Caulobacter sp. FWC2: one gene and its partner. The protein of the gene in region 1 interacts with the protein of each later gene in a pairwise test. Links are inferred from orthologs where the notes say so. Each region holds a gene or a part of one and is shown on either strand. Other genes may lie near its edges.

Region 1 (7,702 bases):
GATCAGGGCGTCGACGCGCGCGCCGACCTCAAGGACCGGGGTCTTGAACTGGTCGGCCAGCGCCTTGGCCACACCGGCCTGGTCCAGCAGGAAGCGACGCGCCGCCTCGCCGGTCAGGGCCTCGATGCGGCGCACGCCGGCGGCGACGCCTTGCTCCGAGACGATCTTGAACAGGGCGATGTCGCCAGTGCGCGCCACGTGGGTGCCGCCGCACAGTTCGACCGAATAGGCCTTGGCCTCATCGGCCAGCGACTTGCCAAGCGTGAGGACGCGGACGCTGTCGCCGTACTTCTCGCCGAACAGCGCCACGGCGCCGGCCTCGATAGCCTCTTGCGGGGCCATTTCCTTGGTCTCGGCCGGGACGTTCTGGCGGATGACTTCGTTGACCTCGGCCTCGATGCGGTCGAGCTCCTCGGCGGTCAGCGGACCGCCGTGGCTGAAGTCGAAGCGCATGCGCTCGCCATCGACCATCTGGCCCTTCTGGGCGACATGCGGGCCCAGCACATGGTGCAGGGCGGCGTGAACCAGGTGGGCGGCCGAGTGGTTGGAGCGCGTGGTGTGGCGGCGCTCGGCGTCGACCGAGACCACGACCTGGTCACCGACCTTCAGCTCGCCCGACAGCTCGACACGGTGGACGAACAGCTCGCCGGCCTGCTTCTGGGTGTCGATGACCCGGTTCTCGCGGCCGTTGGCTTCCAGCACGCCGGTGTCGCCGGCCTGGCCGCCGCTCTCGGCGTAGAAGCTGGTGCGGTCCAGCAGCACCTCGACGGTCGTACCGCCCGTGGCGCTTTCGACCTCGACGCCGTCGACCAGCAGCGCCTTCACGACGCCCGTGGTCTCAGTGTTTTCGTAGCCGACGAAGTCCGTCGCGCCGGCCTTTTCCTTGATCGCGAACCAGGCGGCCGCGCCGGCCTGCTGGCCCGAACCCGCCCAGTTGGCGCGCGCCATCTGGCGCTGCTTTTCCATGGCCGAGTCGAAGGCGTCGGTGTCGACGGTCAGGCCCTTGGCGCGGACAGCGTCCTGGGTCAGGTCCAGCGGGAAGCCATAGGTGTCATAGAGCTTGAAGGCGGTCTCGCCGTCCAGCACGCCGCCGGCGGTCAGGTTGGCGGTGGCCTCGTCCAGCAGGCCCATGCCGCGACCCAGGGTGACGCGGAAGCGCTCTTCTTCCTGGCGCAGGGTCTCGATGATCGAGGCCTCGGCGCGGCGCAGTTCCGGATAGGCCTGGCCCATCTCGGCCACCAGGGTCGGAGCCAGGCGGTGCATCAGGGGCTCCTGAGCGCCCAGCAGATAGGCATGGCGCATGGCGCGGCGCATGATCCGGCGCAGGACGTAGCCACGGCCTTCGTTCGACGGCGTGACGCCATCGGCCAGCAGGAACGAGGACGAGCGCAGGTGGTCGGCGATGACCCGGTGCGACGGCGCTTCCGCGCCTTCGGCCTTGACGCCCGTCAGTTCGACGCTGGCGGCGATCAGGCTCTTGAACAGGTCGACGTCGTAGTTGTTGTGCACGCCTTGCAGGACGGCCGCGACGCGTTCCAGGCCCATGCCCGTGTCGATCGAAGGCTTGGGCAGCGAGAGGCGCTCGCCGCCAGCCAGCTGCTCGAACTGCATGAACACGAGGTTCCAGATCTCGATGAAGCGGTCGCCATCCTCATCGGGGCTGCCCGGAGGGCCGCCGGGGATGCCTTCGCCGTGGTCGAAGAAGATCTCCGAGCACGGGCCACAGGGGCCGGTGTCGCCCATGGACCAGAAGTTGTCGCTGGTCGGGATGCGGATGATGCGATCGTCCGACAGGCCGGCGATCTTTTTCCACAGATCCGCCGCCTCGTCGTCGGTGTGATAGACCGTGACCAGCAGCTTCTCCTTCGGCAGCGCGAAGTCGCGGGTCAGCAGGGTCCAGGCGTGGTGGATCGCCTGTTCCTTGAAGTAGTCGCCGAACGAGAAGTTGCCCAGCATCTCGAAGAAGGTGTGGTGGCGGGCCGTGTAGCCGACATTGTCCAAGTCGTTGTGCTTGCCGCCGGCGCGGACGCACTTCTGCGAGCTGGCCGCGCGCGGATGGGCCGGCGTCTCGGCGCCGGTGAACACGTTCTTGAACGGCACCATGCCGGCATTGACGAACAGCAGGGTCGGATCGTTCTGCGGCACCAGCGGCGCCGACGGAACGACGGCGTGATCGGCCTTGCCGAAATAGTCGAGGAAGGTGCTGCGGATCTCGTTCAAGCTGGGCATGAGCGTCTCAAGTCTGGCGTACCGGTCCGGCAGGCGGCCGGGAGTCGGGCGCTGCATAGCGCGGTTTTTAGCGAAGGGGAAACCGACTCGAAGATGGGGGCTGTCGACACGGGAGAAAAGAGCCCGTTCGCGGGCTGGGAGGCGCACGACCTACCCCCTCCACCGTCGCTCCTGCCGCCCCCTCCCCAAGAGGAGGAGGAAAAGTAGAGGCGCCATTTCGGCCCATGACACATGGCCTCTTCAGGCGCTTCGCGCCAGTTCCCCCTGAGGGGCCTGATCAACGAAAATAGGCCGCCTGGCATGGGGTCCAGGCGGCCTGCAATCGCGGCCCCCGCGGCGGTCCGGCCGCGGGCGTGTTGAAGGCGGGGACGCCCGGGGTCGGGCGAGGGCCGCGAAACCTTGCGAGGAGACTATTCTTCCTCGCCATCCTCCGGGCCGCCGACCAGGAGCTCTTCCTCGATCTTTTGCGACGACTTGCGGACGGCCGCTTCGATGGAGGCGGCGACGTCGGGATTGGTCTTCAGGAACTCGCGGACATTGTCGCGGCCCTGGCCGATGCGCTGGCTGCCGTACGAGAACCACGAGCCGGCCTTGTCGATGATCCCGGCCTTGACGCCCAGGTCGATGACTTCGCCCAGCTTGGAGATGCCCTCGCCGTACATGATGTCGAACTCGACCTCGCGGAACGGCGGGGCCACCTTGTTCTTGACGACCTTGACGCGAACATTGTTGCCGATGATCTCGTCACGGACCTTCACCGAGCCGGTGCGGCGGATGTCCAGCCGCACCGAGGCGTAGAACTTCAGCGCGTTGCCGCCGGTGGTCGTTTCCGGGCTGCCATACATCACCCCGATCTTGTGGCGGATCTGGTTGATGAAGATGACGATGGTGTTGGCCTTGTTGATCGAGGCGGTCAGCTTGCGCAGCGCCTGGCTCATCAGACGGGCTTGCAGGCCCGGCAGGCTGTCGCCCATCTCGCCTTCGATTTCGGCCTTGGGCGTCAGGGCGGCGACCGAGTCGATCACGACGATGTCGACGGCGCCCGAACGCACCAGGGTGTCGGTGATCTCCAGGGCTTGTTCGCCGTTGTCGGGCTGCGAGACCAGCAGGTTGTCGAGATTGACGCCCAGCTTGAACGCATAGCCCGGATCCAGGGCGTGCTCGGCGTCGACGAAGGCGGCGGTGCCGCCGGCCTTCTGGACCTCGGCCACAACGTGCAAAGCCAGGGTCGTCTTGCCCGAGCTTTCCGGGCCATAGATCTCGATGATCCGGCCCTTGGGCAGGCCGCCGATGCCGAGCGCGATGTCCAGGCCGAGCGAGCCGGTGGAGACGGACTCCATCTCGACCTTGCCCTTTTCGCCCAGCTTCATCACCGAGCCCTTGCCGAACGCGCGGTCGATCTGGGCGAGAGCCGCCTCTAGCGCGCGTTGCTTGTCGCCTTCTTCTTTGCCCACGAGTTTCAAAGCCGCCTGACTAGCCATTGTTGTCCGCCCTCTATCCCATGATTCCGGTCGCCCGATCGGCGCTTCCCGCGCCGCGTCCCAACGACCTGTGGAACATGATGAAGTCGTACGCCCTTTGTTCCATGTTCGCAAGATGTTCCCGTCGCTTCCCGCGCCAGAAACGACCGTTTCTGTCGTAGGCCCGAACGCCGCACGGAAAGACACTGGAATTGGGCTCGTGCGGACGCCTCTGAAACGGCTCTTTAAGTCCCGCCGTGCAAGCTTCTAAGCATCTTGGGGGAACGCCGACTTGTCCATCGACCCGCGCCGCCTTCTGGGCCTGGCGTTCGCCAGCGCCGATCTTCTCGTCGAACTGCAGAACGGCCGCGTGCGCCTGGCGCTGGGAGCCGCGCAGAAGGTCATGGGCCAAGGCGAGGCCGCTCTGACCGGCAAGGTGTGGCCGCATCTCTTCCATGCCGATGACCAGCCGCTGATGGACGCCATGCTGAACTGCGCCGATGACGGCGTGCGCCGGGGTCCCGTCGTGCTTCGCCTGAGCGGTCCCGGAGACCGCCACGTCCGCGTGATCCTGCGCGCCCTGCCCGAAAACGACGGCCGGGTCTCGCTGGCCGTCACCGCCGCCCAGTCGGCCGGTCCGCCCCTGACCGCGGGTACGCTGCACCCGCGAGATTCGTTCGACGACATCGCCAAAGGCCTGTTCGAGGCCGCCCGCGTCACCGGCCTGGAACTGGAGCTCGCCATGGTCGAGTTCGCCGGTCTGGAGGCCATGCGGAACGACCTTCCCCCGGTAGAGGCGGCCGCCCTCGATGTGCGCGTCGCCAGCGCCGTCCGCGCCGAATCGCACGGCGGTTCCGCCGCCACTCAGCTGTCGCCCGATCGCTTCGCCCTGCTGCGCACCCGGGACGACCGCCCGGACAACATGATCAAGCGCCTGACCCGCATGGTCAGCGCCGAGGCCAGCGCCCATCTCGTGCCGCTGGAAGGCGGCAGTGGCTCGGCCCGCGCCTTGCGCGCTCTGCGGTACGCGCTCGACGACTTCCTGCGCGAGGGCCTGAAGAGCGCGCCGCCGCTCACGCTGTCCGAGGCGATGAACCGCTCCGTGAAGCGCACCCTGGCCCGCGCCGGCGCCCTGGGCGTGGCCGTCAGCCAGCGCCGTTTCACCCTTGCCTACCAACCGGTCGTGTCTTTGGCGACCGGCGCGACGCACCACCACGAGGTGCTGGTGCGCTTCGAGGACGGCGGCAGTCCGTTCGCCCTGATCCGCATGGCCGAGGAATTCGACCTGATCGAGGAACTGGACCACGCCATCGTCGAACAGGCGGTGAAGAAGCTGGCCAACGACCAGGAGCGCAAGCTGAAGCTGGCTGTGAACGTCTCGGGACGCACCATCGTCAGCGAGACCTTCGTCGACCATATCGGCCGTCTGCTGGCCAAGCACGACGAGGCCAAGGGCAGGCTGATCTTCGAGGTCACCGAGACGGCCGCGATCGACGACCTGCCGCGCGCCAACCGCCATATCCAGAGCCTGCGCGCCATGGGTTCGTTGGTCTGCCTGGACGACTTCGGCGCCGGCTCGTCGTCCTTCGCCTATCTGCAGCAGCTGTCCCTCGATATCGTCAAGATCGATGGCCGCTATGTCCGCGAGCTGGCCGACAACGGCCGCGACGGCGCCCTGGTGCGTCGCCTGGTCGATCTGTGCCGCGACCTCAACATCCGCACCGTGGCCGAAATGGTCGAGACCGTGGAGGTGGCCGATATCGTCCGCGCCGCCGGCGTCGACTTCGCCCAGGGCTGGCTCTACGGCAGACCCGCCGACAAGCCGAGCCCGGCCCTGCGCCCCAATCCGCCGATCGCCGCGATAGCCCGCCGGACGGGCGCGTCGGAGAGCTGGGGGTAAAATAGACTCTCCTCCCCCTTTATGGGGGAGGTGGCCCGAAGGGCCGGAGGGGGCGGCGCAGGCGCATCGCGGCGTCGCCCCATCCACCACTTCGTGGTCCCCCTTCCCCATAAAGGGGAAGGAGAATTCAGGACGTCAGGCCTTGCCGCCCTTGCTGACGATGTAGTCGTCGATCACGCGCTCCAGCGTGGTCAGCGGGGTCATGCCCGAGAGCAGGCCCGCGTCGTGGAACTCGCGGATGTCGAACTTCTTGCCCAGCGCCTTCTGGGCCTTGGCGCGGGCGCGCAGCCAGACGATCTTGCCGATCATGTAGCTGCAGGCCTGGCCCGGCCACACGACGTAGCGTTCGATCTCGGTGATCGAGCCGCTTTCCTCGTCGCCCATGGTCTCGGCCATGTACTTCACGGCCTGCTCGCGGCTCCACTTCTTGTAGTGCATGCCGGTGTCGACCACGAGGCGCACGGCGCGGAACAGGGCGTCGTGCAGCATGCCGATGTGGCCGCGCGGGTCGGTCTTGTAGATGCCCATCTCGACGGCCAGTTGCTCGGAATAGAGCGCCCAGCCCTCGGTGTAGCCCGAGAAACCGATGATCTTGCGGATCATGGGCAGGCCCTTGGCCTCGTTCGAAATCGACAGCTGCAGGTGGTGGCCCGGGACGCCCTCGTGCACCGTCAGGGTGGTCAGGGTGTACTTGGCCTGCTCCTTGGTGTCGCGCAGGTTGATCCAGTAGATGCCCGGACGCTTGCCGTCGAGCGACGGCGAATTGTAGTAGCCGCCCGGCGCGCCGGCCTCGATGGCCTTGGGCACGCGGCGGATCTCCAGCGGCGCCTTGGGCAGGGCGCCGAAATAGGCCGGCAGCTGCTTCTGGATCCAGGCGGCCTTGTCGTTCAGGTCCTTGATCAGCTGTTCCTTGGCCGCGTCGGTGTTCGGATAAATGTCCTCGCCCAGCTTGGCCAGGCGCTCGCCGACCGTGCCCTTGGTCATGCCGATGCTCTTGAAGAGCTTGTCGGCCTCGGCGTTGATCGACTTCACCAGGTCCAGGCCCAGCTGGTGGATCTCGTCCGGCTTCAGGTCCGAGGTCGTATAGTTCTTCAGCGACACGGCGTAGTAGTCGCCGCCGTCCTTCAGGCGCCATACGCCGGCGTCGTGGGTGGCCTTGCTACGGACGCCTTCGAGCAAGGCGATCTGGCGCTTCAGGGCCGGCAGGACCGAGCCTTCATAGATCCGCGAAGCCTCGGCGGCCCAGTCGCCGGCGATCTTCTTGTCTTTCGTCCGGCGGGCGATCGACTTGACCAGCGGCGCTTCGGCCGTTGGAGTGTCGGCGAAGGCCTTCATCTGGACCAGGGTCTTGTCGATGATGAAGTCCGGCGGAATCACGCCGTCGGCGAAGTCCTGTTTCGCGATCGCGCTCTCCTGATCCATCAGGCGGGCGAAGCCCTCCATGCGCGACAGATAGGCGTCGGCGTCGGCCTTGGTCTCGATGCTGTGCTGGGTGTCCAGGAAGTCCGGCATCTGCTGGTAGCTGCCGGTCAGCTGGCTGAGCACGTAGGGCGCGCCCGAACCGCCGCCGCCGTAGCTGAACTTCTTGTTGCCCTCGTCCTGCACCGACAGCACGAACTCGACGGTGTCATAGTTGGCGGCGTCCATGCCCTTCAGAGCGCGGCGGTCGATGCTACGCAGGGCGGCCAGTTGCTCGGTGGTCTGGGCCGCGCCAGCCTTGATGGCGGCGAACGAGCGGTCGCTGAGCAGACCCTTGGTCCAGGCCAGCTCGCCGCTGTCGAGGCCCAGGCCGGTCGCCGTCTCGGGCGACTGGCGCAGCTGCTTGGCCATGATCTCGTCGAACAGGGCGTTGAGTTTGGCGACCTCGCCTTCACGCGCAAAGGCCAGGGACGGCACGCCGCCAGTGGCGGCGAAACCCGCAGCGGCGGTGGCGAACATCATGTGACGACGATTGAGCAAGGCTTTTCCTCCCCCGGACCTGATTTGAGGGCGAAGGCGTAAGCCCCTGCCCGAGTTTGGCGAAATTAATTCCGCGTCATGCGGTCGATTGCAATCGCCAAGCTCACGCCAGGGTCACGAACAGCTCGTTCTCGATCACCCACTGGCCGGTGAC
Region 2 (7,860 bases), 2.2 Mb from region 1 along the record:
GCCATCGCCCTTGTCCGGGAAGATGTGCGGGCCCAGGGCCTCGTTCAGCGCGTCCAGCACGTTGGTCGTGCGCAGCTCGGCGATCTCACCGACGGCGGCGTGGAAGTCCTTCCAGAAGTCACGGAGGAACTGCTTCCAGTCCAGCTTGCCGTCCGACACCAGATCCAGCTGCTCTTCGAGCGCGGCGGTGAAGTCGTACTCGACGTAGCGCTTGAAGAACTGCTCCAGGAACGCGGTGACCAGGCGGCCCTTGTCCTCGGGGACGAAGCGCTGCTTGTCCATCTTCACATATTCGCGGTCGCGCAGCACGGTCAGGACCGAGGCGTAGGTCGACGGACGGCCGATCCCCAGCTCTTCCATCTTCTTGACCAGGCTGGCTTCCGAATAGCGCGGGGGCGGTTCGGTGAAGTGCTGGTCGGCGCGGGCCTCGATGACCTTGGCCGAAGCGCCTTCCTCGATCATCGGCAGGCGGGCGGAGTCTTCATCGCCCTCGTCGTCGCGGCCTTCCTCATAGACGGCCAGATAGCCGGGGAAGAGCACGACCTGACCCGTGGCGCGCAGGCCGGTCTGGCCATCGCTGCTTTCCAGGTCGACCGTGGTGCGCTCGATGCGGGCGCTTTCCATCTGCGAAGCGATCATCCGCTTCCAGATCAGTTCGTACAGGCGGCCAAGGTCCGACTCCAGGCGCAGCGAGCCCGGGTTGCGGTTCAGGCTGGTCGGGCGGATGGCTTCGTGGGCCTCCTGCGCGTTCTTGGCCTTGGCCTTGTAGTAGCGCGGGGTCTCGGGGACGTAGGTCGCGCCATAGACATTGCCGATCACGCTGCGCGCCTCGGCGATGCCTTCCGGCTCGACCGACACGCCGTCGGTCCGCATGTAGGTGATCAGACCCACGGTCTCGCCGCCGATGTCGATGCCCTCATACAGCTTCTGGGCGGCCTGCATGGTGCGCTGGGCCGAGAAGCCCAGCTTGCGCGCGGCTTCCTGCTGCAGGGTCGAGGTGGTGAAGGGCGGGGCGGGCGAGCGCTTGCCCGGCTTCTTCTCGACAGCGGCGACCTTGAACACGGCGCTGGTCACCGCGGCCTTGGCGGCCAGGGCCGAGGTCTCGTTGTTCAGGTCGAACTTGGTGAGCTTCTTGCCTTCGTGCTTGACCAGGCGGGCCGTGAACGGATCGGCGCCGGCCGAGACGTCGGCGTCGACGCTCCAGTATTCCTGGGTCTTGAAGCGCTCGATCTCCATCTCGCGCTCGACGATCAGGCGCAGGCAGACCGACTGCACGCGGCCGGCCGAGCGGCTGCCCGGCAGCTTGCGCCACAGGACGGGCGAGAGGGTGAAGCCGACCAGGTAGTCGAGGGCGCGGCGCGCCAGGTAGGCCTCGACCAGCTCCATGTCGATGTCGCGCGGATTGGCCATCGCCTCGAGCACCGAGGATTTGGTGATGGCGTTGAAGGTGACCCGCTGGACGGTCATCCCCTTGACCGCTTTCTTCTTGTTCAGCACTTCCAGGACGTGCCAGCTGATCGCTTCCCCTTCGCGGTCGGGGTCGGTGGCCAGGATCAGGCGGTCGGCCCCCTTCATCGCGTCGACGATGTCGGCGATGCGCTTGGAGGCCTTGGCGTCGACTTCCCAGCTCATGGCGAAGTCGTTGTCCGGCTCGACCGAGCCGTCCTTCGACGGCAGGTCGCGGATGTGACCGTAGGAAGCGAGAACCGTGTAGTCGGACCCGAGGTACTTGTTGATGGTCTTGGCCTTGGCCGGGCTCTCGACGACGACGACGTTCATTCTGACTCTTGTTCAGGAAATTGGGATCGCCCGGAAGGCGAGCGCCGGGAAAGTGGGGGCTTCACCCCACGTCTGTCAACGTGAGGACCCAGAAACAGTGAGGCTTGGCCGTCTGGTAGGCGCTTGTTAAGGCCATTGCACGACAATGCGATGGCTAGTTTCACGACTGCATTGAGCCCGATGGACATGACCGTCAATCGGATCGCGACCGAGGCCTATGTCTCGCCGATCCGTCCGATCAAGCCCGTGACCTCGAACGCCGAACGCGCGGAGATCGCCGATCGGCTGAAGGAAGCCGTGCGCGCCGCCCCGGCCGCGGGCACCGGCCTGCTGGTCGATCTGTCGGTCTGAACCGCCTTCCAAGCTTGACCAATCGCCACGTTCCTGACGCGGGGACGTGATTTTTCCAGACGCCTGGGCCGGCGCTTCGGCCCGTGGCCTGGCGGACTGATGGCGCGGTGGAAACGACGAGGGGGCAAGGGCGTCGCCCTGGTCGTGAGCATCGGCGCGCATGTCGGGGTCCTGATGGTCCTGTTCGCCACGCACATCACCCCGCCGCCGCCCGAGCCACCGTCGGTGATGGTTTCGCTGGTCGACCCGCCGCCCCCTCCGCCTCCGCCGCCACCCCCTCCGCCGCCGCCCGCGCCGCACGACGCGCCCAAGTCGCCGGTGAAGGCCCCGGCCAAGCCGCCTTCGCCGGAAAAGCCCAAGGCGGCGCCGAAAGCCGCGCCGCGCTCGCCCTTGCGCGTGTCGAAACTGCAGCCCCCCAAGGACGTTACGCCGCTGCCCGCTAGCCGCAATCCGGGACCCAGCCCCGTGCTGGGCCTGGGCGAGTCCGAACTGATGGGCGCGGCGACGGCCGGCTCGGGCAGCGGCGGCGGTGGCGGCGGTGCGGGATGCGACATGGTCCGGCTGCTGCAGGAGGGCCTGCGCAAGAACCCCCGCGCCCGCGCTTCGCTCCTGCGGGCCCACGGCGCGACGGTCGGGGCCGGGCGCGCGCCCCTGGTCTGGAGCGGCGACTGGGCTAGGGTCTCCGGCGAGGAAGGCGATGGCCTGGCCGGCCTGCGCGAGATGATCATGATGGAGGTGGCCTTCGCCCCGGCCGCCTGTCGCGCTGAGCCGATGCGGGGCCTGGTCCTGATTTCCCTGAACGACGGCCCGGGCGGCGCTCGCTTCGCCCTGGGCGGCGGTCACTGGCGGTGGTCGGACCTGCTGTTCGCCAAGGGCGCGCGCAGGGGCGGCTAGAGAGCGCGGCTAGAGCCGTTCGAGCAGGTACAGGCAGCCGGTCGTGACGGCCGTCGTCTCCCGGCGGAGCGGGATTTCCTGGCGCTCGACGATCCTGAAGCCCGGTGCGCTGGTGGCCTCGACATAGTCGTCGCCGTGGGCGTAGCGGGCCGTGGGCAGGAGCCGCCAGCCTGTCTCGCCCAGTTCGGTGCTGGCGGCCAGCAGGCCGCCAGGCGCGAGGGCCTCGGCGGCGGCCGCGAACAGAGCGGCCAGATCGCCGAAATAGATCAGGACGTCGGCGGCGAGGATCAGGTCGAAGGCGCCCGGCTGGCTCTTGAGAAAGTCGATGGCCTCGGCCTGGACCAGATGATCGTAGCCGCCGCGCTCGACGGCCTTGGCCAGCATGGCGGACGAGAGATCGACCCCGGTCAGTTCAGCGCCGAACCGTTCGAGGGAGGGCGCGGCCAGGCCCGTGCCGCAGCCCAGGTCCAGGATCCGCTCGAATCGCGTGCGGCGGGTCGCCACGAGATCGGCCAGCAAAGCGGGCGCGCGGTAGCCCAGCATCTCGACCAACTGGCGGTCGAACCGTTCGGCGAAGTCGTCGAACAGGGCCTCGACATAGGCCGGCGGCGCCCGGTCGATGCTGGGATCGACCAGCACACGCAGCTCGTGGGCGCGGATCTTGTCGTCCGGATCGCGCGCCTCCAGCCAGGCGCCGAGGGCGCGGGCCGCGTCGAGGCGGTCGAAGGCCACCAGGACGCCGAAACCTTCCCGCGCGACGGTTCCCAGGTCTTCGGCCAGCGGGCCGGCGATACGGGCGTAGACGTCCAGGGCCGCCTCGGCAGGCGACTGGTCGAGGGCGGCATAGGCGGCGGCGCGGGCCCACGTCAGGCGCGGGCTCTCAGGCAGGGGCGCGATCGCATCGGCGGCGGCGAAGGTTTCGGCGGCGCGGGTGAAGGCGCCGGTCAGGAACAGGGCATGGGCTAGGCACTGATGGCGGACCGGTTCGGCGTCCGGCGCCTGGGCCGCCAGCGCCAGCGGCTCGACGGCTTCCTGGAAGCGCCTGGCGATCATCAGGTTGAGGCCCAGGCCGAACAGGGCCTCGTCGTGGCCGGGGCTCATCACCAGGACGGCGCGGAAAGCCGCCTCGGCGTCGTCCTGCCGGCCCTCGCCGCTGGCCGCGACGGCCACGGCGAACATGTCGTCAACAGCCTGGATGTCCATCGGCGTTCCTGATCGTCACGTGCGCGCGACTCGGACGAGTTCGCGCGACGGTCGACGAAGGTTACACACCAGCCACCAGTCCGCCGTCCAGCAACTCGGCCCTCCCCGCCAGACTCAGTTCCACCAGCGCCGCCATCACCGCCGAGGCGGGCGCGGCGGCGGCGCGGACCAGGTCGTTGCGCGATACCGGCGTCGGCGAGAGCAGGGCGGCGACGTGCTCACGCAAGACGTCGTGGTCGATGTCCATGTCCGGCTGAGCCTCGTAGCCGCGCTCGCGTTCGCGCAGGTGGATCTGGCCCGACAGCGAGCGCAGCACGTCCTCGGCGCCCTCGCACAGGATCGCGCCCTGGCGGATCAGGTCGTTCGTGCCCTTCGAGCGCGGGTCCAGCGGCGACCCTGGCACGGCGAAGACGTCGCGGCCCTGCTCGGCGGCCAGGCGGGCGGTGATCAGCGAGCCGGATTTCAGCTCGGCCTCGACCACGACGACCCCCAGGGACAGGCCCGAGATGATGCGGTTGCGGCGCGGGAAGTCCTTGGCCTGGGCGCGGCGGTCGGGGGCGCTCTCGGAGACGACGCAGCCTTCGGCGGCGAGGCGTGCGTGCAGCTTGTCGTGCTCGGGCGGATAGACGTCGCCGACCCCGCCGCCCAGCACGGCCACGGCGCCGGTGGATAGCGAGCCCTCATGCGCCGCGCCGTCGATGCCGCGCGCCATGCCCGAGACCACGACATAGCCGGCGGTCCCCAGGTCCGTGGCCAGCTGGCGGGCGAAGCGCTGGCCGGCGGCCGAGGCGATCCGGGCCCCGACGATGGCGATGGACGGCTCCGACAGCAGCTCGGCGCGGCCCAGGGTCCAGATCACCGGCGGTGGCGGATCGAGGGCCGCCAGGCGCGGCGGGAAGTCGGGCTCGCAGCCGCAGATCAGCCGCGCGCCCAGTTTCGCGCCGGCCTCAAGCTCGCGCTCGACCGCCTCGCGCGGCGGCAGGGACAGCGGTACGGCGCGGCCGCCGCGTCGGGACAGGTCGGGGAGGGCGGATAGCGCTCGCTCGGGCGTGCCGTAGCGGTCGATCAGGTGCTCGAAGGCGACGGGGCCGACGGTCTCGGTGCGCGCCAGGCGCAGCCAGGCGAAGCGCTGGATGTCCGAGAGCCGGCCTGGAATCACGGCGCGTCGATGACGGGCGGCGGGGCCTCGTCCTTCTTCTTGCCGATCTTGGGCTCCTGGCCCTTCAGCAGGCGGGCGATGTTCTCGCGGTGGCGGATGAAGATCAGCACCGCCATGAACAGGCACAGCACCATGATCGGATAGGGCTGGTCGAAGGCCAGGGCGAACGGCGCGGCCAGGACGGCGGCGACCAGGGCGGCCAGCGAGCTGATGCGCAGCAGGAAGGCCACGGCCAGCCAGGTCGCGCCGGCGGCGACGCCCACCGGCCAGGCGGCGCTGAGCAGCACGCCGTAGAAGGTAGCCACGCCCTTGCCGCCCTTGAACTTCAGCCAGACGGGGAACAGGTGGCCCAGGAACGCCGCGCCGCCGGCCAGGGCGATCACCGCCGCGTTGCCGTGGGTCAGGTAGCGGGCCAACAGCACCGCCACGACGCCCTTGCCGGCGTCGCCCAGCAGGGTGATGGCCGCCAGGTCCTTGCGGCCCGAGCGCAACACGTTCGTCGCGCCGATATTGCCCGAGCCGATTTGGCGGATGTCGCCGGCCCCGCCCAGCCGCGTGGCGATCAGCCCGAACGGAATGGATCCGAGCAGGTAGCTGCCCACGATGGTGATGGCGAGCGTCAGATAGGTGGCGGCGGCGAGATCTTGCACGGATCGACCTTAAGGCGAGTTGCGCGCGAATTCAACCGCTGCGCAAGCGAGAGTTGTGACGCCTAGGTGTAGTGCAGACTCGGAGCCGGGGCAAAACCGGCGGTCAGGCGCCTTGCACCAGTTTCAGCAAGGCTTGGCCGGGCGGCGAGAAGGCCAGCGGCGCGACCAGCACGTTGCTGAGGACGATCGCGGCCAGGCCCCAGGCATAGGCGGGGTGCACGCGCTTGCGGGTCACGAGGTCGGCGACAGGGCCGGCCAGGCCGAACAGCAGGATGACGCCGAACATCACCAGAGGCGCGGCCTCGCCGAAGGACGGCATCGGCAGCAGACGGCCCAGGCCAGGGCCGAGTATGGTGATGGTCGCGCACAGCATCAGACGCTTGTGCCATTCGGCCTTGCGCCGCAGGGCGACGCCGCCCGCGATCAGCCCGGCGAAGGCCATGACGCCCAGCAGATTCAGGAACAGGAAGATGGCGGGCGGGAAGAACGGCGGGACCCGGCCGTAGCGGATCGCGAACAGCGTCGCGACCAAGGCCATGATCGCCATCAGTCCCGCCAGCCCGGCGCCCACCATGCCCACCTGACGGTGCAGCTTCAGCGATCCGCGCGCGATGAAGGCGGGTTGGGCCACGAACAACAGCACCCAGCAGGTCGAGATCGCGCCGTGGACATGAAGCAGCAGCGGCAGGCCCGGCGGCGCGAAGTCGCCCGGCACCGTCGTAGAGAAGCCGCCCACGAACACGGCCGCCATCAGCAGCGACATGATCAGGTAGAATCGGCGACCGACGCTTGCTGCGGGCCGACGGCTCATCTCCATCGCGGTCATCTGGCTCCCCCCGGATACGCGTGCGGGGAGAGTGCTGGAGACTGGGTCTTTTTACAATGGGAGACCGGTGATATTCGAAATCGTTTCCGCGACTGCCGTCGAAGGCGTCACCCCTCCGCCCGGTGCACGACACGCCCGTCGACCACGGTCATAAGCACCTGGCCTTGCAGGCGGCGTCCGTCGAACGGCGAGTTCTTGGACTTCGACAGCAGGCGGGCGGCGTCGACGATGATCGGGGCGTCGATGTCGCACAGCACCAGATCCGCCGGCGCGCCCGGAGCGATGCGGCCGCCGCGCAGGCCCAGCAGCTCGGCCGGGGCCAGGGTGACGGCGCGGATCAGGTCGACCAGGGCGATGCGCTCGTCGTGATACAGCGACAGCAGGGCCGGCAGCAGGGTTTCAAGGCCCACGGCGCCGGGCACGGCCTCGTCGAACGGCAGGCGCTTGTCCTCGGCCGGGGCCGGGCTGTGCGACGAGACGACGATGTCGATCAGGCCGCTGGCCAGGGCCTCGATCAGCGCCTGGCGGTCGTCCTCGCCGCGCAGGGGCGGGTTGAGCTTGGCGAAGGTGCGGTAGTCGCCGATGTCCAGCTCGTTGAACGAGAGGTGGTTGATCGACACCGAGGCGCTGATCCGCAGGCCCTTTTTCTTGGCGCGCTGAAGCGTCTCCAACGCCTGGGCCGAGGTGATCTGGTCGACCAGGAGCCGGCCGCCGGTGGCTTCCAGCAGGGCGACGTCGCGCTCCAGCATGATCCGCTCGGCCATCGGCGAGATCGAGGGCAGGCCCATGCGGCCGGCGAACTCGCCGCCGATCGCAGCCCCGCCCTTGGCCAGCCACGGGTCCATCGGACGGTGGGCCAGCAGGGTGTCGAAGCCCTTGGCGTAGGTCAGGACGCGCTGCATGACCTTGCTGTCGACGATCGGCTTGCCCGCGTCGGTGATGTAAACGCAGCCGGCCTCGCGCATCAGGCCGATCTCGGCCATCTGCTCGCCGTGCAG

The links.
Region 2: the proteins of recA (region 1) and dprA interact in binary tests that used the Bacillus subtilis proteins (3 or more experiments, as listed by UniProt). The link is inferred for Caulobacter sp. FWC2 from one-to-one orthologs.

The regions. Positions count from the first base shown.
Region 1 is NZ_PEBF01000001.1:3,821,486-3,829,187, forward strand. What follows is about bases 1,676-4,478. They hold recA (recombinase RecA), read right to left. Parts: upstream 3,711-4,478; coding sequence 2,640-3,710; downstream 1,676-2,639. Other genes in these bases: alaS (alanine--tRNA ligase), read right to left, coding at 1,676-2,229; CSW62_RS18225 (EAL domain-containing protein), read left to right, coding at 3,982-4,478. Outside these bases: more of alaS, read right to left, coding at 1-1,675; more of CSW62_RS18225, read left to right, coding at 4,479-5,589; CSW62_RS18230 (DUF885 family protein), read right to left, coding at 5,725-7,548; CSW62_RS18235 (nuclear transport factor 2 family protein), read right to left, coding at 7,652-7,702. UniProt on the Bacillus subtilis protein: Multifunctional protein involved in homologous recombination, DNA repair and competence.
Region 2 is NZ_PEBF01000001.1:1,668,356-1,676,215, forward strand. What follows is about bases 3,338-6,298. They hold dprA (DNA-processing protein DprA), read right to left. Parts: upstream 5,387-6,298; coding sequence 4,289-5,386; downstream 3,338-4,288. Other genes in these bases: CSW62_RS08210 (class I SAM-dependent methyltransferase), read right to left, coding at 3,338-4,227; plsY (glycerol-3-phosphate 1-O-acyltransferase PlsY), read right to left, coding at 5,383-6,036; CSW62_RS08225 (hypothetical protein), read right to left, coding at 6,140-6,298. Outside these bases: topA (type I DNA topoisomerase), read right to left, coding at 1-1,779; CSW62_RS26090 (hypothetical protein), read left to right, coding at 1,960-2,130; CSW62_RS08205 (hypothetical protein), read left to right, coding at 2,230-3,024; more of CSW62_RS08210, read right to left, coding at 3,034-3,337; more of CSW62_RS08225, read right to left, coding at 6,299-6,862; pyrC (dihydroorotase), read right to left, coding at 6,970-7,860. UniProt on the Bacillus subtilis protein: Protein that helps load RecA onto ssDNA during transformation. Binds cooperatively to circular ssDNA, is able to bridge different segments of DNA. Favors the loading of RecA onto SsbA- or SsbB-coated ssDNA and formation of RecA-DNA filaments.